Regions from separate parts of the Brevibacterium sediminis genome, predicted to be linked through region 3. Evidence: predicted binding sites of a transcription regulator. Region 3 holds the regulator's gene; each other region holds the start of a gene.
What was found. The regulator HspR, encoded in region 3, represses chaperone genes until heat shock. The targets are predictions, from matches to a motif close to AAGTTGAGTCNNNNNGACTCAACTT.
Positions count from the first base shown of each region.

Region 1 (7,442 bases), on a different contig from region 3:
GGTGTGCGCAATCTACATGTCCGGCGGTCTGTACAAGGCCGGAGGCGAGGCCTGGCAGCACGGATTCGCCGTGTACAACCCGCTGCACACTCAGCAGTTCGGCACGTGGCCGGTGCTGTCGGACCTGATGACGGCGTGGGGGCCGATGGTCGTAGCGATCTCGTGGGGATCGATCCTCTTCCAGTGCGCCTTCCCGTTCATGCTCTTCAACCGCTACACCCGCATCATCGCGCTGCTGGGCATCCTGTCCTTCCACTTGGGCATCGCGCTGCTCATGGGCCTGCCGTGGTTCTCGCTGACGATGATCGCCGTCGATGCGATCTTCATCCGCGATCGTTCATTCGCGAAGGTCAGCGCCTACCTGCGGCATTGGTGGACGTCATCGGCTCCGCGGGGTGCTGGTGGGGCTGGTGGCGGTTCCGCCGGTGGCCGCGGCGGTTCGGGTGCTCGCGGTGGTTCGGGTGCTGCCAAGGGCGGGTCTGCGAAGACTCGTACGCGGTCGTCCGCAGGCTCTCGCGGCAAGTAACCGTCGCGCATAGCGCTCAGCAACCGGCAGATGCTGAAATGGGAGACCCTGCGGTCAGCGAAACAGCCCAGTTTGAGTTGAATAGCCCATGTTCGAATAGGTGCTATTCAACTCAAACTGGGCCGAATCCGCGCAGCACGCCCCAGCCGGGAGCCTTACCGCTTGGGGCGCAGCTCCAGGCCGGTGGCCTCGGGGTCTTCGGGCAGGTCGACGACCACGGTGTCCCCGTCGACGATGTCGCCGGCGAGCAGAGCGCGGGCCAGCTTGTCGCCGATCTCGCGCTGGACCAGCCTGCGCAGCGGCCGGGCACCGAACGCCGGATCGTAGCCTTCGAGCGCCAACCAGTCCTCGGCTCCCTGAGTGACCTCGAGCGAGACACGACGGTCGGAGAGCCGGCGCGACATGTGCGAGATCTGCAGATCGACGATCGACGCGAGCTCGGTCTGGCTGAGCGCGTCGAAGAGCACGATGTCATCGAGACGGTTGAGGAACTCGGGCTTGAACGTCGCATGCACGACATCGAGCACCTTGCTCCGCTGCTCCTCGGTCGACAGGCTCTTGTCGACGAGGAACTGTGAACCGAGGTTCGAGGTCAGGATCAGGATGGTGTTCCTGAAGTCGACCGTGCGTCCCTGACCGTCGGTGAGCCGACCGTCATCGAGGACCTGCAGCAGGATGTCGAACACGGACGGGTGCGCCTTCTCGACCTCGTCGAGCAGCACGACAGAGTACGGGCGACGGCGGACCGCCTCGGTGAGTTGGCCGCCCTCGTCGTATCCGACGTAACCCGGAGGTGCACCGACGAGGCGGGACACGGTGTGCTTCTCACCGTATTCGCTCATATCGATCCTGATCAGGGCTTTCTCGTCGTCGAAGAGGAAGTCCGCGAGAGATTTCGCGAGCTCCGTCTTGCCGACGCCGGTGGGTCCGAGGAACAGGAACGAACCGGTCGGGCGATCCGGGTCGGCGACCCCGGCCCGCGAACGGCGGATGGCGTCGGAGACCGCGGCGACGGCGTTCTTCTGCCCGATGAGACGCTCACCGAGGATGCCCTCGGCTCCCAGCAGCTTCTCGACCTCGCCCTGGACGAGGCGTCCGGCGGGGATGCCCGTCCACGAGGAGACCACCTCGGCGATGTCGTTGCTCGAGACCTTGTCCGAGACCATCTGATCGGAATTCGCTCCCGCCTCGGCCTGGGCCTCGGCGGCTTCGGCCTCGGCGATCTCCTTCTGCACGGCAGGGATCTCGCCGTAGAGCAGACGGGATGCGGTCTCGAGGTCCGTGTCGCGCTGAGCTTTCTCGGCGGCCGAACGCAGCTCGTCGAGCTTCGTCTTCAACTCACCGACCCGGTTGAGGCCGGCACGCTGGGACTCCCAGGTCGCCTCGAGTCCGCGCAGCTCCTCCTCCTTGTCGGCGAGATCGGCACGCAGGGCGCTCAACCGCTCGATCGACGCGGAGTCGGTCTCCTTAGCCAGGGCCATGTCCTCCATCTTCAGGCGGTCCACGGCGCGGCGGAGCTCATCGATCTCGACCGGAGCCGAATCGATCTCCATCCGCAGGCGGGAAGCCGCCTCGTCGACGAGGTCGATGGCCTTGTCCGGCAGCTGCCTGCCGGTGATGTACCGGTTCGACATCGTTGCGGCCGCGACCAGGGCGCCGTCGTTGATCGAGACCTTGTGGTGAGCTTCGTAGCGTTCCTTGAGCCCGCGCAGAATCGCGATCGTGTCCTCGACGCTGGGCTCACCGACGAAGACCTGCTGGAACCGGCGCTCCAGAGCGGGATCCTTCTCGATGTTCTCGCGGTATTCGTCCAACGTGGTGGCACCGATCATCCGCAGCTCACCGCGGGCGAGCATCGGCTTGAGCATATTGCCTGCGTCCATCGAGGAGTCTCCGCCGGCACCGGCACCGACGATCGTGTGGAGCTCGTCGATGAAGGTGATGATCCGACCGTCGGCGTTCTTGATCTCCTCGAGCACGGCCTTGAACCGCTCCTCGAACTCACCGCGGTACTTCGCGCCGGCGACCATGGCGGACAGGTCGAGGCTGATGAGCGTCTTGTCGCGCAGCGATTCGGGCACGTCTCCGGCCACGATCCGCTGGGCCAGGCCTTCGACGACGGAGGTCTTGCCGACGCCGGGTTCACCGATGAGAACGGGGTTGTTCTTCGTCCTCCGCGAGAGCACCTGGACGACGCGGCGAACCTCTTTGTCGCGGCCGATCACCGGGTCGAGCTTGCCTTCCCGGGCGACGGCGGTGAGATCGATGCCGAACTTCTCCAGCGACTGCATCGTCTCCTCGGGGTTCTCCGAAGTGACCTTCTTTCCGGCACGCAGTTCGGGCAGGGCCGCGAGCAGTGCGTCCCTGTTGGCCCCATTCGCGCGCAGCGCCTCACCGGCGCCGTCCTTGCCGGCCGCAGCGGCGAGCAGCAGGTGTTCGGTCGAGACGAACTGGTCGCCGAGGGCCGTCATCTCCTCCTGTGCGAGGTTCATCATCTCCAGGCCGGCGCGGGAGAGTCCCGGCTGGCTGACGGTGGAACCGCTGACGGTGGGGAATCCGCTGATCACGGACTCGATGGACCGCAGCACGGTCTGCGGGTCGGCACCGACCTTCGTCAGCAGGGTCGCGGCGAGCGAATCGGGCTGGCCGAGCAGGGCCGCGACGAGGTGGGCCGGTTCGATCTGATTGTTCTTCCGGGCGACGACGTCGTTGACCGCAGTCTGCAGCGCCTCCCGGGATTTGGTTGTCATCTGTGCGTCCATGTACGCATCTCCTTCTCAAATTCTGTGCTGATTTCAGCTCTCGAAAAGAACAACACCGACAAAGTTGAGTCTATTCCGCTCAACTTTGAAAATCGAGAAGAACTTCGCCGAGGCGGCCCGCCCGGATACGTGTCCCTGTCCAGCCGGGACCGGCCCGGAAACCTGCCCGGCCGGGACCGGCCCGCCCCTACCTCGTGATGACCGATTGGAGGTCGAAGCGGTGGAGCACGCGGTCGGCGATCTCCGGATCGGTGCCGCGTTCGCGCCGGGCCTTGAGCACCTCGGCGCGCGCGGACTGCATGGCCTTCTTCTGCACGGCCAGCATCTGCTCCCGGTGTTCCTTGAACGCCATCGCCTGCTCCGAGCTCGCCTGGTCATCGGTGGTTCCGCTGAGCTGATCGTGCAGGACTTTGAACCTCGCCCGCAGGGGTTCGATGACGTCGTCGGGCAGACTGTCATCGTTCTTGATCTCGCGCATCGCAGCCTTGTAGGCACGCAGAGCGATGTCCCTGGTCGCCTGATGTTCCTTCTCCGCCTCGTCGTCGATGCCGAGGAGAGCGACGACGGTCGGAAAGCTCAGGCCCGCCAGCACCAGAGTGAGCAGCAGGACCACCGCGGCCGCGACGACGACATAGGACCGCCCGGGGAACGGGGCACCGGAACTCGTCGTGGCCGGGATCGACAGCGCCAAGGCGACCGTGGCGAGGCCGCGCATCCCGCCCCAGGTCATCAGCGTGGCATCGCGGACGCTCAAAGGTGCGGCATCCGGATCCTCCTCGCGTCTCTTGCGTTCGATGACAGTGCCGAGCAGCAGCCAGACGAAGCGGACGGCGACGACGATGAGAGCGATGAGCGCGCCGACGAGCAGCGCTCGCCCGAGGTCGGCGTGTTCGGATTCGACGATGAGACGCAGATCGAGGCCGATGAGTCCGAAGGCGATTCCGGTGATGAGCATCTCGAGGACCTGCCACGTCGAGTTCTGCGTCACCCGCTCCGCCGAGTTCCCCTCGACATCGCGGCGCCGCACTTCGAGGGCGGCCACGACGACGGCGATGACCCCGCTGGCGTGGAAGTGCTCGGCCACGAGGTAGACGCCGAAGGGCAGGACGAGCATGAGGGAGGACCGAGCGATCGTGTGATCGATCTTCTCCATCACCCACCAGGCGGCGAAGGACAGCACCAGGCCGACGATGATCGCCACGACGGCGGAGACGACGAACGACACGGCCAGATCTGCGTAGTCCACCTCGGTGCCGGCCAATACTGCGGCCATTGCGGTCTGGAAGATGACCAGGGAGGCGGCATCGTTGAACAGACCTTCGCTCTGCAGGGTCGACATGATGCGGCGGGGGATCGACACGGTGCTGGCCACGGCTTCGACAGCGACCGGGTCGGGTGGGGCGAGCATGGCGCCGAGCGCGATGGCCGCGGCGATGGTGATTCCGGGGACGAGGAAGACCGCGGACCCGGCGACGGCGGCCACGGTCACACCGACGAGAGCCACGGACATGCCGAGGATCGTGCGCCACCGGATCGCGAACAGCGCCCACGATGTCTTCTGTGCGGCGGCGAAGAGCAGGGGCGGCAGGAAGAGAGGGAGGACGAGCTCCGGATCGATGGCCACCTCGGCGAAGGTGGGGATGAACGCACCGGCGATGCCGATGAGGACCATGAGCGCCGGCCACGGGAGCTTGAGCTTCTGCCCCAATCCGACCACCACCGAGGTGGCGGCACCGAATCCGATGATCATCAGCAGTGTGGTCATGCCAGTCCCTCCGAATCGCTCCCACCGGGGCAGATGTGTCCGGAGGCGGGCGGAAATCGTCTGCGCAGATTCCGCGCCGGGCCCGGCGACCTTTGGCAGAATGAGGCTATGTCGGAATCAATTGTATTCGCGCAGCTCGACGACGGAGTCGCCTCCGTGACGATCAACCGGCCGTCCACGCGCAACGCACTGTCGCGTGAGGTCATGGAAGACCTCATCGACACCCTCACCGAGGTGGCCGACCGCACCGATGTGCGCGCGGTCATCCTCATCACCGCCGGTCATGTGTTCAGCTCCGGTCATGACCTCACCGAGATCCGCGGGGCAGATCTGGAGACGCAGCAGACCACGTTCGACGCCTGTGCCCGACTGATGCAGCTCATCCGATCCATCCCACAGCCGGTCATCGCACAGGTGCAGGGTGTGGCCACGGCGGCCGGCTGCCAGCTGGTGGCGACCTGCGATCTGGCCGTTGCCGCCGAGTCCGCCAGATTCGCAACTCCGGGAGTGAAGATCGGTCTGTTCTGTTCGACCCCGATGGTGGCCCTCTCCCGGGCGGTGCCGGCGAAGCAGGCGATGCGGATGCTGCTGACCGGTGATTTCGTGAGTGCACAGGATGCGCTGAAGTTCGGTCTCGTCTCCGATGTCGTCGCCGACGCCGACCTCGAGTCCGCCACCTTGGAATTGGCTCTCAAAGTCGCGTCCGCCTCGTCGGCTACAGTTGCCCTAGGAAAGGCCGCGTTCTACGAACAGCGGGAGCTGCCTGTGGCCGACGCCTACGCGCGGATGTCGCAGGTGATGGCGGACAATGCCGTCGCGGCCGATGCGCAGGAAGGGATCGACGCCTTCCTGACGAAGAGGGAGCCGCAGTGGCAGCACCGCCGCTGAGGCGGTGGGCGTGAAGATGAGAGAGGGAACGTCGTGGCGGTGATAGTGACCGGAGCCAGCGGCTTCATCGGTGGTGCCATTGCACGGGCGCTCGCCGAAAGGGACGAAACGGTCTACGCGCTGTCCCGGCGAGATCCCGAGATCCCCGGGGTGAACTTCCAACACTGGGACATCACCGAACCTGCGTCCGCGTCGGTGACCTCCCTGGCCAAGAATGTGACCGCGGTCTTCCACTGTGCCGGAATCGCCTCCGTCAGCGCCGATGACGACGCTCTCTACAACGTGAAGGTGACGGGCACACGTCATGTCCTCGATGCGTTTCCGAAGGCCCGCATCGTGCACGTGTCCTCGACGACGGTGTACTCCGAGTCCGAACCCCACGCCGAGCTGTGGGAGGAAGCCGGTCCGAAGGACCCCAACGACTTCGCCGACGCGTACTCTCGCACCCATGCTCTCGCCGAGCAGCTCGTCATGAGGCTCCGTCCCGATGCTGCGATCCTGCGTCCCGCGGCCGTCTACGGTCCGGGGGAGACGATGCTCATGCCGTTCCTGTCGCGGATGTCGAAGAAGGGTGTGCTGCGGCTGCCCGGCGGCGGCAGGCAGAAGATCACCCTGACGCATGTCGACAATGTGGTGCGGGCCGCGCTCGCCTGCCTCGACGTGCCTTCGGCGGCGGGTCCCTTCAATATCGGTGATCCGATTCCGTACCGGCTCAAAGAGGCTGTGGTCACTCACTTCGCTCGGATGGGCTATGACCAGGTCGTCATCGAGGGGGTCGCGAAGGACAAGGCGCTGGTGTCGGCGAAGCTCGGACTCAAGATCAAGGGCGTGTTCAAGCGCGGGGACCGAGCGAAGCTCTTCCTCGTCAGATACCTGCAGTCGGATCGGACGTACAATCTGTCCCGGCAGCAGCGGGTGCTCGGCATCTCGACCACCCAACACCTCATCCCGTCCCGCCTGCAGTAGGGCGCTGGGGCCCAGCGACCAGGTTCAGCGCTTCAGCCGGACATCAGCGGTACAGCAATCCGCCGGACCCGGCGACTGAGACGCCTACCGCTTGAGCCCGTGCTGGGCGGCGACGATCTTCGACACGAGTTCGCGGGGAAGCGCACGCCCCAGCAGGAACGGCAGCGGTGCTCTGCTGCCGACGGCGTAGAACTCCCGCGGCCTCGGCGCGATGATCGCATCGACGATCGTGGCCGCAACCTTGGCGGCCGGAATGCCGCCGCGCTCGTTGGCGTCGAGGTGCTCGAGCATCGTCGTCACGTCCTGCGTATAGGGCGACCCCTCTTCGAGGTACTTCGTCCGCCGCAGCCCGATACCCGTGGCGATCGATCCCGGTTCGACGGTGCTCACCCATACGCCGAAGGGGGAGAGCTCCTGCCGAGCCGCCGTGGCGAAAGCGCGCAGAGCCGCCTTCGCCGCAGAGTACGAACTGCGGTGGGCCAAAGGGAAGCTGGCGAGCATCGACCCGACCATGATGATGCGTCCCGCACGCCGC
Region 1 is NZ_JAHQRN010000007.1:64,176-71,617, reverse strand. It holds gene KTJ89_RS15605 (HTTM domain-containing protein) at 1-526, shown strand, start outside; gene clpB (ATP-dependent chaperone ClpB) at 682-3,288, opposite strand; gene KTJ89_RS15595 (Na+/H+ antiporter) at 3,476-5,053, opposite strand; gene KTJ89_RS15590 (enoyl-CoA hydratase) at 5,162-5,941, shown strand; gene KTJ89_RS15585 (NAD-dependent epimerase/dehydratase family protein) at 5,975-6,907, shown strand; gene KTJ89_RS15580 (SDR family oxidoreductase) at 6,992-7,442, opposite strand, start outside.
Region 1: clpB (ATP-dependent chaperone ClpB) is a predicted target of HspR. The motif match lies at 3,350-3,374, and genes of this name have one in related genera.

Region 2 (7,442 bases), on a different contig from region 3:
CCCGCAATTGCGGGGCCTGCGCTGTCATTGTGTAGACGTGCGTATCAGTGCTTGGGCGAGCGGGGCCGCAGAGAGTAGTCTTCGGCACCTCGCGTTGCCGTCTCGTACTCGATCTCATCGCTGACGGAGCTCGTGCCCGAGGGGGCCAGCGAACCAGGCTGTTCGACGACAGCGATGCTGTCGGTCGCGACGACCTCACGCTGATGGTCCGTCGGGGCGCCCGCATCGATCTTCGTGGCCAGAGCCTTCTCACGAACGAACATGAGGATGACTGCCGCGATGATTCCCAGCGGGCAGACCCACAGGAAGATCGGCACCAGCGCATCGCTGTACGCATTGACGATGATCGAGTGGATCGGATCGGGCAGCGACTTGACCACTTCGGGGGTCAGTGAGTTCGACCCCGTGCCCTTCATCGCCTGGGCGCCCTGGGGTCCCAGGGACTTGATGCCGTCCTCGAGGTTGGATGCCAGCCGCGAGGTGAAGAGCGAACCGATCAGCGACATGCCCAGCGTGCCGCCGATCTGCCGGAAGAAGTTGTTCGACGCCGTCGCCGTGCCGACCATCGCCACCGGGAACGAGTTCTGGACGATGAGCACGAGCATCTGCATCGACAGTCCCAGGCCGAGGCCCAGCACACACAGGCAGCCGATGACGACGAGAACGTTCTGATCGGCCGTGACGAAGGTCCCCATGAGGAAGAGGGCGACGCCGACGATCGCGCTGCCGAGCACCGGGTACCACTTGTACCGTCCCGTCTTCGAGACGACGAAGCCGATGATGACCGAGCTCGGCAGCATCACGGCCATCATGGGCACCATGAGGAGCCCGGCCTTGGTCGCTTCGATCCCGTGGGCCATCTGCAGGAATGTGGGCATGTACGAAAGTACGCCGAACATGCCGATGGCGATGCACATGCCGGCGATCGTGCAGAGGACGAAGTTCGTGTCCTTGAACACGAACATCGGGATGACGGGTTCGGGCACAGCCTGTTCGACGAAGACGAAGACGACGGCGCTGATGACGGCGATGGCGATGAGTCCGATGATGATCGGATCGTCCCAGTCGTACTGATGCCCGCCCCACGAAGTCGTGAGGATGAGTGCCGAGGTGAATTCGGCGATGAGGATCATTCCCGCGACATCGACATGGCGTTTGACCGACCGATCCGACTTGGGGACCTTGAGGAAGAGGATGGCGGCGATGAGCGCGAGCACGCCGAACGGAAGATTGAGAGCGAATGTCCAGCGCCAGCCCGGACCCTCGGTGATCCAGCCTCCGATCAGCGGTCCCGCCACCGAGGTGACCGCGAAGTTCGCCCCCATGATGCCCATATACGGGCCGCGTTTGCGCGCCGGCACAACCGCGGCGATGAGAGCCTGCGAGAGGATGATGAGACCGCCGCCGCCGAGGCCCTGAATGACGCGTGCGGTGATGAGGACGGCCATGTTGTGGGCCAGGAAGCCGACGATCGAACCGAGGATGAACATGCAGATGGCGAAGATGAAGATCTTCTTCCGGTTGAACGAATCGCCCAACTTGCCGTAGATCGGCATCATGATCGTCGACGCCAACATGAACGCCGTCGAGACCCACAGCATCTGGTCGACGCCGTTGAGGTCACCGACGATGGTCGGCAGGGCCGTGGCCAGCATGGTCTGGTTGAGCGAGAACATGAACATTGCCAGCATCAGGCCGGTGAATAGCAGGATGACCGACGAGGTCTCGATCTCCGGCTCCTCCTCGGCGCCGTGCTGCTTCTCGGCAGCGGGCACGGTGGCGGTAGTGGTCATTTCAGCCTTTCTAAGAGGGTCAGGAACAGTTCGATCGAGGAGGTGAACGCCTGGTCCACCCGTTCGTCGTCCAATTCGTGTTCGGTGTCGAATCGCGCGGAGGCGAAAGCGTGCTCGAGCGGGATGCTGCACAGCTGCGCGAGCATCCGCGTGGCCCGTGCGGCGGTGTCGTCATCGGCAAAGGTGATTCCGCGACGTTCGATCCGCCGGCGGATGCCGGTGATGATCTGCTCGGAGTAGTGCCGTTTCGTCTCCATGCTGAGCATGCCGAGGTGCGGATGCCGAGCCTGGATCGCGCGCAGCTTCTGCTTGTTCGCCGACCGCGGCAGCAGGAATTCGAACGCGGCGCGGATGGTGAAGGAGAGATCCTCCACCAGACGCTCGCGCCGGGGCTCGAAGTTCTCGATGAATCGCTGCAGAGCGGCGGCGATATCGTCAGAGGTCGTCAGTCCGACGATCGCCATCTCCTTGGTAGGGAAATAGTTGAAGAACGTGCGCGTCGAGACCTCCGCAGCTTCCGCGATCCGAGCCACAGTCACCTCGTCGAGTCCATGATCGAAGACGAGATCGACGGCCGCGGCGTGGATGGACGCGCGGCGCTCACGGGTCTGGCGCTCGCGCAGGGATTCGGTCGGTTCGGAACTCACCAGAAAATTATGCACCTCTTGCAAATTTGCACCAAATGCAGAAATGCATTCAATGCATTTCTCGACGGTGATGTTGTTCACACTCCGTCGTCGGGCGGTCGACAGGTGGGAATATATGTCCGCGTGCACCTGTTGATTGAGTCGTATACGCTCAACTTTGAAAGAGGAGGTCAGCTTTGGCCACATTCTTCGGACCCGCAGGCTCGGGCGGAGACTCGTTCGACGAGTTCCTCGCTCGTTTCCTCCAGGGGCAGACCGGAGCCCGCCGAGGCCGTTCCGTCGACATCAACCGACTGCTGAGCAAGCGCAGCCACGAGGTCATCGAAGCGGCCGCGGAGTTCGCAGGACGACACGGTCAGTCCGAGGTCGACGCGCTCCACATCCTGCGCACCATGGTCGATTCCGAACCCGGAATCTCCGCCGTGCGCCAGGCCGGCGCCGATCCCGAGGCCATCGCCCATGCGATCGAAGAGCGCCTTCCGGCCAGCACCGACACCGAGGCGGATTCCACGCCCACGCTGACCGGTTCGGCCCAGCGCGCCCTGCTCGACGCCTATCAGGTGGCGCGAGCCTTCGGGTCGACCTACATCGATCCCGAACACATGTTCTTCGCCTTCGTGCTCAACCAGGAGATGCCCGCCGGTCGGATCCTCGCCCAGGCAGGCGTCACCCAGGCTGCACTGCAGGCCGGTGCCGAGGCGGCCGAAGCCGCAGGTATGCATCCCGGCCAGGAGGCCGAAGGCGAGGACGGTCAGGAATCCGTGCTGGAGAAGTTCGGTACGGACCTCACCGAGCTCGCAGCCGAAGGCAAACTCGATCCCGTCATCGGCCGCTCGGAGGAGATCGAGCAGACGATCGAGATCCTCGCCCGCCGGACGAAGAACAACCCGGTTCTCCTCGGCGAGGCCGGTGTCGGCAAGACCGCGGTCGCCGAAGGCCTCGCTCAGGCCATCCACTCGGGCGAAGTTCCCAAGCAGCTGCAGGGCAAGCGCATCATCGCACTCGATATGCCCGGAATGCTCGCCGGCACGCGCTACCGCGGTGACTTCGAAGAGCGCCTGACCGGAGCGCTCAACGAGATCGCCGACGACGGGGACATGATCGTCTTCGTCGATGAACTCCACACCCTCGTCGGCGCCGGCGGCAACGGCGAGGCGAACTCGATGGACGCCGGCAACATCCTTAAACCGCGCCTGGCCCGCGGCGATCTGCACATGATCGGCGCGACCACGCTCAAGGAGTACCGCACCATCGAGAAGGATTCGGCTCTCGAGCGTCGCTTCCAGCCGGTGACCGTGGGTGAGCCGAGCGTCGAGGATGCGGTGACGATCATCGACGGGCTGAAGGATCGCTACGCGGAGTTCCACGAGGTCACCTACACTGCCGAGGCGGTCCGTGCGGCCGTGGAGCTGTCGAACCGCTACATCACGGACCGCTTCCTGCCGGACAAGGCCATCGACCTCATCGACCAGGCCGGCGCCCGGATGTCGCTCAGGCGCGGACCCGCGGTCGATATCGACGCGCTCAAGCTCAATCTCTCCGAACTCGAAGCGGAGAAGAAGTCCGCTATCGAGGTGGAGGACTACGAGCGTGCCGGCCGTGTCCGCGATGAGATCAACGAGGTGACCGCTCGGATCGAATCCGCCGAGAACCCGGACGCGGAGGCCGTGAAGACCGCTGCCGCCGAGGCGATCATCGGTGAGCAGGAGATCGCGCATGTGGTCTCCCGGGCCACCGGAATCCCGGCAGCGCGGATGACGCAGAGCCAGAAGGCACGACTGGCGAACATGGAAGAGGTCCTCCACGACCGCGTGGTCGGACAGGACGAAGCCGTGACCGCCGTGTCGCGCGCCATCCGCCGCAGCCAGACCGGTATGGCCGATCCCAACCGTCCCATCGGCAGCTTCCTCTTCCTCGGCCCCACCGGTGTCGGCAAGACTGAGCTGGCGAAGGCTCTGGCGCAGACCCTGTTCGACGACGAGTCGGCCATGATCCGCTTCGATATGAGCGAGTTCGGCGAACGCCACACGGTGTCCCGCCTCGTCGGTGCTCCTCCCGGCTACGTCGGCTACGACGAGGCAGGGCAGCTGACGGAGAAGGTCCGCCGTCGCCCGTATTCGGTCATCCTCCTCGACGAGGTCGAGAAGGCCCATCCGGATGCGTTCAACCTGCTGCCGCAGGTCCTCGACGACGGACGGCTCACCGACGGTCAGGGCCGCACGGTCGACTTCCGCAACACCGTGGTCATCATGACCTCGAACCTCGGCTCCGAGTTCATGTCCGGCACTCCGCTGGGCTTCGCCTCCGGGGCTGCGGGAGACGCGGAGAAGGATCTCAAGGCCAAGGTCATGGGTCGCCTCAAGGAGTTCATGCGGCCGGAGTTCATCAACCGCATCGATGACACCGTGATGTTCTCGCGGCTCGATCGCGAGCAGCTTCGGTCCATCGTCGATCACCAGCTGGCCGCGTCGAAGCAGCGCCTCGAGGCTCAGGGCATCGCCCTCGACGTCTCGGCAGAGGCTCTCGACTGGCTGGCCGATGAAGGCTACGAACCCGAGTTCGGCGCCCGTCCGCTGCGTCGTACGATCCAGCGCGAGCTCGACGACCGCATCGCCGATCTCCTCGTCACCGAGGCGGTCGATGAGGGCGGCACCGTGCGTGCCACGGTCGTTGACGGCGCACTCAAGGTCGTGGCCGGCACCCGCCCGGAGCCGATCATCGCCTGATCACCGAGGCGGCCCTGCACCGGCCGTCGCTTCTCAGCGACGCGTCCGAACCGGAATGAGCCCGGGACGAAAGATTCCGTTCTTTCGTCCCGGGCTCTGTCGTTGCTGCGGGCAGCGTCGCGTCCCGGTTCAGCCGCGGGTGGCAGAGGACTGTTCGGGCTGGGGATCGTTCGCCCCGAGGAGGCGGCTGAGGACGAGCCGTTCGCCGAGCGTCCACGTGGTCGTCGTCGCCAGGTAGAGAGCGGCGGCCAAGGGGACGAAGAGCGCGAAGATCGCGGTGAGGAAGGGCATGAAGCTCAGGGTCTTCATCACTCCGGACAGATCCGGCATCGCCGGAGCATCTGACCCGTTCTTTGCCGGGGGAGCGGTCGGGGTCTCGGGTGTGGCCGGGGTGAGCAGGTGTCGGGAGAACCCCGCGACGACGGCGATGAGGACGACGAGGATGAGGTAGACCGTGATCGCGGTGCCGGTCAGATCGCCGGCGCCGAGCAGTCTGACGAAGCTCGTGTTCAGGGGCAGACCGAAGAGCGTATGACCGAGCAGCTCATTGGCGTGCCCGCCGATCGTCGCATTGATGAAGAGGCCATAGACGGCCATGAGCACTGGGGTCTGTGCCAGCACCGGCAGGCATCCGGCGAAGGGCGAGGCATTCTCCTCTTTGTACAGCTCCATGAGCTTCCGCTGCATGAGTTCGGGCTGCTTCTTGTACTTCGTCTGCAGCTCTTTGATCTTCGGGGCCAGTCGTTTCCGAGTGATGCCTGCCCTGACCTGGGACACCCCGACGGGGATGAGCACGGCGCGGACCAGGACGGTGAGCACGATGACGGCCAGGGCGGCACTGAAGCCGCCGGCGAGCGGTTCGAGAATGTCGCTGATCCCCGTGACCACCGTGTAGGCGGCCTCGACGAGCAGGCGGATGGGCAGGAATTCGTAGATGTTCACAGGTGAGTGTCCTTCGGACAGGGCGCACTGAGGCGCGGTTGAATGGGCCGTTGAAGGCCATCACCGTGACGATTGATGACAATTGCCCGCGCCGAGGCGGGGAGACGTTCCGTACGGAACAGGTCGTTCAGGCGATGGCGTGAACGACGGAAGAGGGGGCTCTGGGCAGAGCCGTACCCGGAGTCCCGGGCTCCTCCGGCATGCGGAATTCGCGGATGCTTCGGCGCGTGTCCGGCAGAGACGGCGGGCGTGCCGACAGCGAGAGCACACGCAGCAGAGCCATGCTCGCCCATGCGGCGATCGGCGTCAGCAGGGCCGCGCCGAGAAGAGCCAGGACGATGAGATGAGTGGGGGACTGGGGAACGACCGAGTCGAGGTCGGAAGAGAGTACGACGACGAGCAGCTGCAGAGTCAGCCACATATTCGCCATCATCTCGTCCCCTTCCCGGTGCGTCGATGCTAGCACGTGGGCCTGTGCGGGCGGTTCAGTGAAACGGAGTCCGTCCGCTCACAGCGGCAGACGTCTGCGCCGAGCGGATCAGGGTTCCCCACTCCCACCGGCACTGCCAGTGTGGACGCATGTTCACTCTCAACTCTTCGCCCCACAGCCGACCACCTCTGTTCTCCGACTCCGACGAGGCCGACGCGGCCACCGCGATCCCCGAATCCCAGCGAATGCTCTACGCCTACCGGTCCGTCGTCTTCAACGGCGAACTGCGCGACGAGAACGGAATGGAGATCATCTCCCGACTCGTCCTCCTCTCCGCCGAGGACCCGCGCTCCGATATCCACCTGTGGATCAACTCTCCCGGAGGCTCCGTGCCGATGATGCACGCGATCGCCGACACCATCGCCGCTCTGCCCAACGACGTGGTCACGATCGCCTTCGGGTGGGCCGCCTCGGCGGGACAATTCGTTCTCAGCATGGGAACGCCCGGACGACGCCTCGCCCTGCCCCACGCTCGCATCCTCCTCCACCAAGGATCGAGCGGAATCGGCGGAGCCGCCGCCGACATCGAACTCCAGGGCGATGACCTCCGATCGGTCAGAGACACCGTCCTGCACCGGATCGCCGAGGCAACCGGAAAGACCTACGACCGCATCTTCGAAGACTCCCTGCGCGACCGGTGGTTCACCGCCGAGGAGGCGATTGAGTACGGACTCATCGATCGCGTCATCGACTCCCCGTCCGACCTGCGAGCTCAGATCGGAGGAAGCCGATGAGCCAGTACACGATCCCCAACGTCGTCGACCGAACCGGTGGCAGCGAGAAGATCGTCGACGTCTACTCGCATCTGCTCGGCAACCGCATCGTCTACCTCGGCGTGCCCATC
Region 2 is NZ_JAHQRN010000002.1:229,468-236,909, forward strand. It holds gene KTJ89_RS05400 (DHA2 family efflux MFS transporter permease subunit) at 45-1,793, opposite strand; gene KTJ89_RS05405 (TetR/AcrR family transcriptional regulator) at 1,790-2,440, opposite strand; gene KTJ89_RS05410 (ATP-dependent Clp protease ATP-binding subunit) at 2,617-5,166, shown strand; gene KTJ89_RS05415 (YidC/Oxa1 family membrane protein insertase) at 5,296-6,108, opposite strand; gene KTJ89_RS05420 (hypothetical protein) at 6,236-6,541, opposite strand; gene KTJ89_RS05425 (ClpP family protease) at 6,688-7,332, shown strand; gene KTJ89_RS05430 (ClpP family protease) at 7,329-7,442, shown strand, end outside.
Region 2: KTJ89_RS05410 (ATP-dependent Clp protease ATP-binding subunit) is a predicted target of HspR. The motif match lies at 2,574-2,598, and genes of this name have one in related genera.

Region 3 (7,442 bases):
CGACTTCTCCGTCACGATCACTCGCGATGGCGAGGAGCGCACCTATGACGGGCTGAGCTTCTCCGTCGTCGACGACACAGACGAGCCCGAGGCTCCCGAGGTCGACCCGAAGGTCTCGCTCAACGCCGACAAGTTCACGGAGAGCGAGTTCGCAGAGAACGGCATCAAGGTCACCGGTGAGGGCTTCACCCCGAACAGCAAGGTCACCGTCGTCGGCGGCAACGCAACGTCGCCGTTCGCGACCAAGGAAGTCGAAGCCGACGACGAAGGAAAGATCTCCGCAACCCTGAAGTTCGAGGGCGACGAAGCGCTTCCGGCCGGCGACTACTCCGTCTGGGGCGTCGACCAGGAGTCGGAAACCAACTCCCCGGCTCAGGACTTCGTCATCACCGAAGACGAAACCGAAGAGCCCACCGCTCCGGTTGAAGAAGCCAAGCTGACCGTCTCCCCCGAGTCGATCACGCCTGCTGACTTCGTCAAGGAAGACAAGGGCGTCACCCTCGCCGTCGAGAACTGCGAACCCGGTGAAGACGTCCGCTTCCTCGTCAATCCCAAGGGCGAGTCGAGCGTCACCGCCTTCGACAAGACCGTCCAGGCTGACGACGAAGGCAAGGCCAACGTCAACGTCTATGGCACCAGCGCCTCCAACGCATCGGCCTACGTCGGCGAATACGACGTCACCGTCACCTGCGGCGATGACGAACTGATCGGTGACTTCTCGGTCGAGGAGGACTCGAACGCCGGCGGCGGCGATGAAGACGGCAACGGTGGAAACGACGATGGCGACAACGGAGATGCCGGCAACGGCGGCGACCTGCCCCGCACCGGTACCGAGCTGACCGGCCTCGTCGGCGGCGCCGGCCTCCTCCTCATCGGTGGAGTTGCAGTCGCCATGACCATGCGCCGCAAGAAGGTCGCCAAGGATCCCGCTGAGATCTGATGGCGACCGACTTGAGAACGTGCCGGCTCGACTGAGCCGGGCGTGAGTCGAAGAAGGGCGCGAACCCAGTTGGGTTCGCGCCCTTCTTCGTATCTCAGCGGCTAAACATCAGCGGCCAAACATCTGCCGCCGGGCAGAAGACTGCTCAATCCATGCGGTCGTACCTCGAGCGCAAGGCGAGGAAGACTCCGTAGAGGACCAGGCCCAAGCCCACCGCCAACAGCAGGTACGGCCCGAACGGCTGATCGCGCATGCCCTTGAGCGCACCGTCGATACCAGTGAACTCCTCCGGATCACCGGTCGCCGCAGACACCACGATGAGGATGCCCACCGACAGCAGCGTCGCACCTTTGCCCAGATACCCGACAACACCGGTGAACCCGACGAGGAAGCGGGTGAACGCGCTGCGCGGCCGACGAAGCTCATCTTTCCACTTCCGGCGCAGACCATTGATACAGAACACGATGCCGATGAGCGCAATCACGGCGCCGGCAGCCATGAGGATATACAGTCCGCCCGGGGCCTTCGCCACGGTCGTCGAGGCCTGTGAGCTCGCTTTGCCCGAGTCCGATCCTCCGCCGAAGACGAACTGGGAGAAGGTCGCGGCAACCACCACATAGGCAATGGCAGAACCGACCGTCGAGAAGAAGTCGATCCACTGTTTCCTCCCCTGCTTCTCCTGCGGGTCGCGAGTTCCGGCACCGCGCAGCGACGACGCACCGAAGAACGCGTTGACCAAGCACCACAACGCCATCAGCGCACAGCCGAGGAAGCAGATGACGATCAGCACCAGGCCGAAGGGCTGTGAAGCGATCTGTCCGACCGCTCCGGCCTGGTCGGCTTCGCCGCCGCCCTGCCCCAGGCCGATCGTCACGGCCGTCGCACCGAGGATCGCGTGGACCAACCCATTGGCAATGAAGCCCGCGCGGGCCACACGCTCGAACCAGCGGCTGTCCGCGGCTTCCTGAGCCGCCGAATCGGCACTGTCGGCGACCTGTCGAACCTTCTCTTTCTCGTTCACAGAGTCAGTGTCGCACAACACGTGTACTTTTCTGCGCCGCAATGAACTGGATTCGTCGAGCAACGCGAAAAGGCGGAGTGCGCACCGAAAGTTCGGTTCGCACTCCGCCTCGACGCTGTTCTCAGCGTCCCAGTCGGGCCTCGTCAGGATCAGCCGCGTCGGTACCGGTTGTACAGCACCAGAGCTCCCGGCTCAGGGCGACCCTGTGGGCGTCGTCCCCTCGAGATCGAGACGACGTCTCCGCCCACGGTTCCGGCCGCGAAGACACGCGCATCGCGTTCCTGCGCCGACCGGCGTGCCCGAACCTCGTCCTCAAGCTCCTCGTTGCGGCTCTTGAGCGCATCGACCTGATTCTGCAGGTCGATGATCTTCTTGATCCCGACGAGGTTGACTCCCTCGTCCTGCGACAGCTGCTGGATCAGTCGCAGCTTGGCGATGTCCTTCCCGGAATAACGCCGGCCCCGGCCCGCAGTGCGTTCCGGAGAGACGAGACCCAGTCGGTCATACTGCCGCAGCGTCTGTGGGTGCATGCCCGCCAGATCCGCGGCCACCGAGATGACATACACCGCCGCACTCGATGAAATGTGCATTGTGATTCACCACCTCAGCTGGCCTTGGCTTTGTCCAGCAAGCCGGCGCGTGGGTCCTCACCTTCAGTGGCGGCCTTGAACGACTCGACCGCTTGCTTGGCTTCCTTGGACAGGTTCTTCGGCGCCACGATCTCGACTGTCGCCAGCAGATCGCCGGTGCCCTTCTTCGTCTTCACACCTTTGCCCCGCACGCGCAGGGTCCGTCCCGACGGTGTACCCGGTGCGACCTTGACCTTGACGGGCATCCCGCCCAGAGTCGGCACCTTGACCTCGGCGCCGAGGGCCGCCTCGTCGAAGCTGATCGGCAGATCCATCCGCAGGTTGTCACCATCGCGGGTGAAGACCGGGTGCGGGCTCACGTGCACGGTGAGGATGACGTCACCGGGCTCGCCGCCGTTGGGGCTGGCCTTGCCCTTGCCGGCCAGGCGGATCTTCTGTCCGTCCTTGACCCCGATCGGGGTGCGCACGGTCAGCGGCTTCCCACCGGGCATGTTCAGCTTCACCGAGGCGCCGTCGATGGCTTCGGTGAACGACAGCGTCGTGCTCGACTTGATGTCGCCGCCCTTGACCGGAGGCTGGTAGCTGCCGTATCCGCCGCCACCGCCGAAACCTCCGCCGAATCCGCCGAGCAGATCCGCCAGGTCCGGGGGAACGTCTCCCCCACCGCCGTAGGTCGTGCGGGTCCGGGTGCGTCCGCCGCCTCCGAAGAGGTCGGAGAACACGTCGTCGAATCCGCCGCCGGCAGCCCCGCCGGGTCCACCGGAACCGGCGCTGAACCTGGCGCCGCCGCCCATGGCGCGAACCTGATCGTACTGGGCCCGGGATTCCTTGTCGGAGAGCACCTGGTGGGCCTGGCCGATCTCCTTGAACTTCTCCTCGGCCTTCTCATCACCGGGGTTGGCGTCCGGGTGATACTTGCGCGCGAGCTTGCGATAGGCCTTCTTGATCTCGGCATCGGAAGCATCCTTGGAGACGCCGAGGGTTTTGTAGAAGTCCTTGTCGAACCAATCATTCTGAGGTCCGGTATTCACCTGGCACCTCCTTTCCTTCCAATCAATCCTGTCATCAGGGTATTCACTTGTCCTCTCACAATCCGCATCCCCGGGGCGATGCCCCGGAGATCCGGACCGCCGCCGAGGCGGTTCCCCGGCCCCGCACGTCGGTGAACCGGCGTGCGGGGCAGGCAGCCGCCTCGGCGATCATGGTCGCTGCTCAGTCCTCCGGCTGCTGGACACCAACGCGGGCGGCGCGGATGATGCGCTCCCCGATCCGGTAGCCCGGCTGCATGACCAGGAAGAGCGTCGGATTCTCGACCTCATCCGAAGGCTGCTGCATGAGCGCTTCGTGGATATTCGGATCGAACTCGTCGCCGACCTCTCCGTACTGCTCGACGCCGAGCTTGTTCAGCGATTCGACCAGCTTGTTCACGTGGGTCTCGAAAGGCCCGGTGACATCGCCGTTGTCGCGAGCGAGCTTGACCTCGTCGAGCACAGGAATCAGGGCCTCGACGACCTTGATCGTGCCGCCGAGCGCCGCACGCTCACGTTCGCGGTCGGCCCGCATCCGGTAGGCCGCATATTCGGCGTTGATTCGCTTGAGGTCGGCCAGGTATCCCGCTGCCTCCGAACCCGGTTCGGGCTCGGCCTCCGGCTCGATGTCCTCGAGACCCGAGGCATCGGACGGGATGTCCACACCGAGGTCGCTGGCATCGGCCGCGGCAGCCTGTTCGGCATTCGGGTCCGCGGTCGGCTCCTCGCCGGCCCCGGCCGAGGCCGACTGGGCGTCGGCCTCGGGACGGACCTCACCGGTGTTCGGATCGACCCGGCGCTTGTCACTGAAGGTGAAGCCTGGCTCCTCGGACGACTTGTCGTTGCCCTCGGCAGTCATTACTTCTTCTCCTCATCCTCATCGTCGACAACTTCGGCGTCGACGACATCGTCGTCTGCGCTCGCATCGGCTGCGCCTTCACCGGCAGCTTCGGCGCCTTCGGCACCGCCCTGCTGGCTGTAGATGGCTTCGCCGATCTTCTGCTGGTTCTCCACGAGCTTGTCGTAGGCGCTCTTCACGGCGTCGTCGTCTTCACCCTTGAGGGCTTCCTTGACGGCGTCGACATCGCCCTGCATCTCGGTCTTGAGCTCTTCCGGCAGCTTGTCGGCATTGTCGGTCAGCAGCTTCTCGGTCTGGTAGGCGAGGTTCTCCGCATTGTTGCGGACGTCGGCAGCCTCACGGCGCTTCTTGTCCTCTTCTGCGTGCTCCTCGGCCTCGCGGACCATGCGGTCGATGTCTTCCTTCGGCAGTGCCGAACCGCCGGTGATCGTCATCGACTGCTCGGTGCCGGTGCCCTTGTCGGTGGCCGACACGTGGACGATGCCGTTGGCGTCGATGTCGAAGGCGACCTCGATCTGCGGCACACCGCGCGGAGCCGGAGCGATACCGGTCAGCTCGAAGGTGCCGAGGTTCTTGTTGTCGCGAGTGAACTCACGCTCACCCTGGAAGACCTGGATCGACACGGAGGGCTGGTTGTCCTCAGCGGTGGTGAAGGTTTCCGAACGCTTGGTCGGGATCGGGGTGTTGCGCTCGATGAGCTTGGTCATCACGCCGCCCTTGGTCTCGAGTCCGAGCGAGAGCGGGGTGACGTCGATGAGCAGGACGTCCTTGCGCTCACCCACGAGGACACCGGCCTGAACGGCGGCGCCGATGGCGACGACCTCATCGGGGTTGACGCCCTTGTTGGGCTCCTTGCCTCCGGTGAGTTCGGTGACGACGGCGGAGACGCCGGGCATACGGGTCGAACCGCCCACGAGGACGACGTGGTCAATGTCGCTGACGGAGACACCGGCGTCCTTCATGACTGCGTGGAACGGAGCCTTGGTGCGCTCGAGGAGGTCCTTGGTCAGGTCCTCGAACTTCGCACGGGTGAGGGTCTCATCCAGGTGGATGGGTCCGTTCTCGCTCATCGACAGGTACTGCAGCGAGATGTTCGTGCTGGTGGCCGAGGACAGTTCCTTCTTGGCCTGCTCTGCGGCTTCCTTGAGGCGCTGCAGAGCGGTGGCATCCTTGGTCAGGTCCACGCCGTAGTTGTTCTTGACCTGCTCGACCAGCCAGTCGACGATGCGCTGGTCCCAGTCGTCACCGCCGAGGCGGTTGTCACCGGAGGTCGCGCGGACCTGAATGGTGGAGAAGTCGTCTTCGTCCTTGCCGACTTCCAGCAGGGAGACGTCGAAGGTACCGCCACCGAGGTCGAAGACGAGGATGAGCTCGTCTTCCTTGCCGCGCTCGAGGCCGTAGGCCAGAGCGGCAGCAGTGGGTTCGTTGATGATGCGCGAGACGTTGAGGCCGGCGATCTCACCGGCGTCCTTGGTTGCCTGGCGCTCAGCATCGTTGAAGTATGCGGGAACGGTGATCACCGCGTCGGTGACCTTCTCCTGCAGGTACTCTTCGGCGTCGTGCTTGAGCTTCTGGAGGATGCGGGCCGAAACTTCGGGGGCCGTCATCTTCTTGCCGCCGATCTCGGTGGACCAGTCGGTGCCCATGTGGCGCTTGACCGATGCGACGGTGTTCTTGATGTTCGTGACGGCCTGGCGCTTGGCGATCTCACCGACGAGGGAGTCGCCGTTCTTGTTGACTGCCACGACGGACGGGGTCGTGCGACCGCCTTCCGCGTTTGCGATGACCTTCGGGTCGCCGCCCTCGAGGACGGTGACGACGGAGTTCGTGGTTCCGAGGTCGATTCCGACTGCACGTGCCATAGTTTTCTCTCCTTACAGATCGTGAGTTCCTGCGACTCGAATGTGTGCGATCGGGTGGCTCCGGTTCTTGAGTCAGAACCACTCGACCGCACACATTGAGCCAACCGGACTCAAGTATTCTCTTCGAGGTTCCGACCGTCAAGTCGGCCTCATCAAAGTTGCGTACACCAGACTCAACTTTGCTGAGGATGGTTTTATTCCGGCGGGAGAGGATTTCTTTTCAGACAGCCGCTGCGGTATCGAGCAGGCCGAGAACATCATCGACAACAGCACCCCGATGCGACAGCACGACACGGCCCCAGGGCTCACCGTCACCGAGGCTGTCACCACGAAGGATGCGCTCGCGCAGTTCGCTCCAGCGCCTCCAATGTCGGTCGAAGGCGCGTCGCCTGACAAGCCTCTTCCGCTGCGCCTGACCGCGAAGCGCGGAATCTCGATCAGTATCGATGAAGACAATCATCGGTCGATATCCGAGAATTCCTGCAAGGCTCACAATGAGTCGGCGACTCCATCGGCGGGTGCCCGGATCATGGATGACCAGCGGTCCGCCGCCCCTGTTGAGCATGAGCGCAAGCACGCGGAGATGGGCGATCGTGTGGAGAATCGGTCGAACAAGCGCGTACGGCAACCACGGCACCCACTGACGCAGCTGACGTCGCACGCCCTCCGGGTCTGCCGACCGCACCCGAGGCGATCGGCCCCGTAATACTCTGAGCGCTTCGGTCTTGCCTGCCCCGGGAACCCCGGCGATGACAACGAGAGGAGTGACCGCAGCACTGCCCGATGGGCCGCTTTCGCGCCCTTTGAAATTCCGGTCGAGTTCCTTAACGAACCCGTCGTCGCCTCTCGCAGCGGCTGCTGATCCCATGGTGACCTCTCCGAGTCAGATGATGAGAGTCAGCATAGAGGCGATTTCTTCGCCGTCACTGCGAAATCTCTCGGAGATTCACTCGCCGAGGTGGCCCTCCAGATCATCGAGGATCTGACCGGCCCCGGTCGGGCCGAGTCCGAGGAACCAGACATCGTCATTGACGCGGATGGCCTTGCTGTCCTGGACCGCGTCGAGACCCTTCCATTGGCTCGACTCGAGTGCCTTCTTCTCCCCGGTCGCCTCCGGATCGCCATAGCTGGTGTAGAAGACA
Region 3 is NZ_JAHQRN010000003.1:92,509-99,950, reverse strand. It holds gene KTJ89_RS07815 (lipoprotein 17-related variable surface protein) at 1-940, shown strand, start outside; gene KTJ89_RS07810 (DUF1206 domain-containing protein) at 1,086-1,961, opposite strand; gene KTJ89_RS07805 (heat shock protein transcriptional repressor HspR) at 2,111-2,551, opposite strand; gene KTJ89_RS07800 (DnaJ C-terminal domain-containing protein) at 2,566-3,582, opposite strand; gene KTJ89_RS07795 (nucleotide exchange factor GrpE) at 3,764-4,438, opposite strand; gene dnaK (molecular chaperone DnaK) at 4,438-6,300, opposite strand; gene KTJ89_RS19360 (AAA family ATPase) at 6,521-7,168, opposite strand; gene KTJ89_RS07780 (ABC transporter substrate-binding protein) at 7,247-7,442, opposite strand, start outside.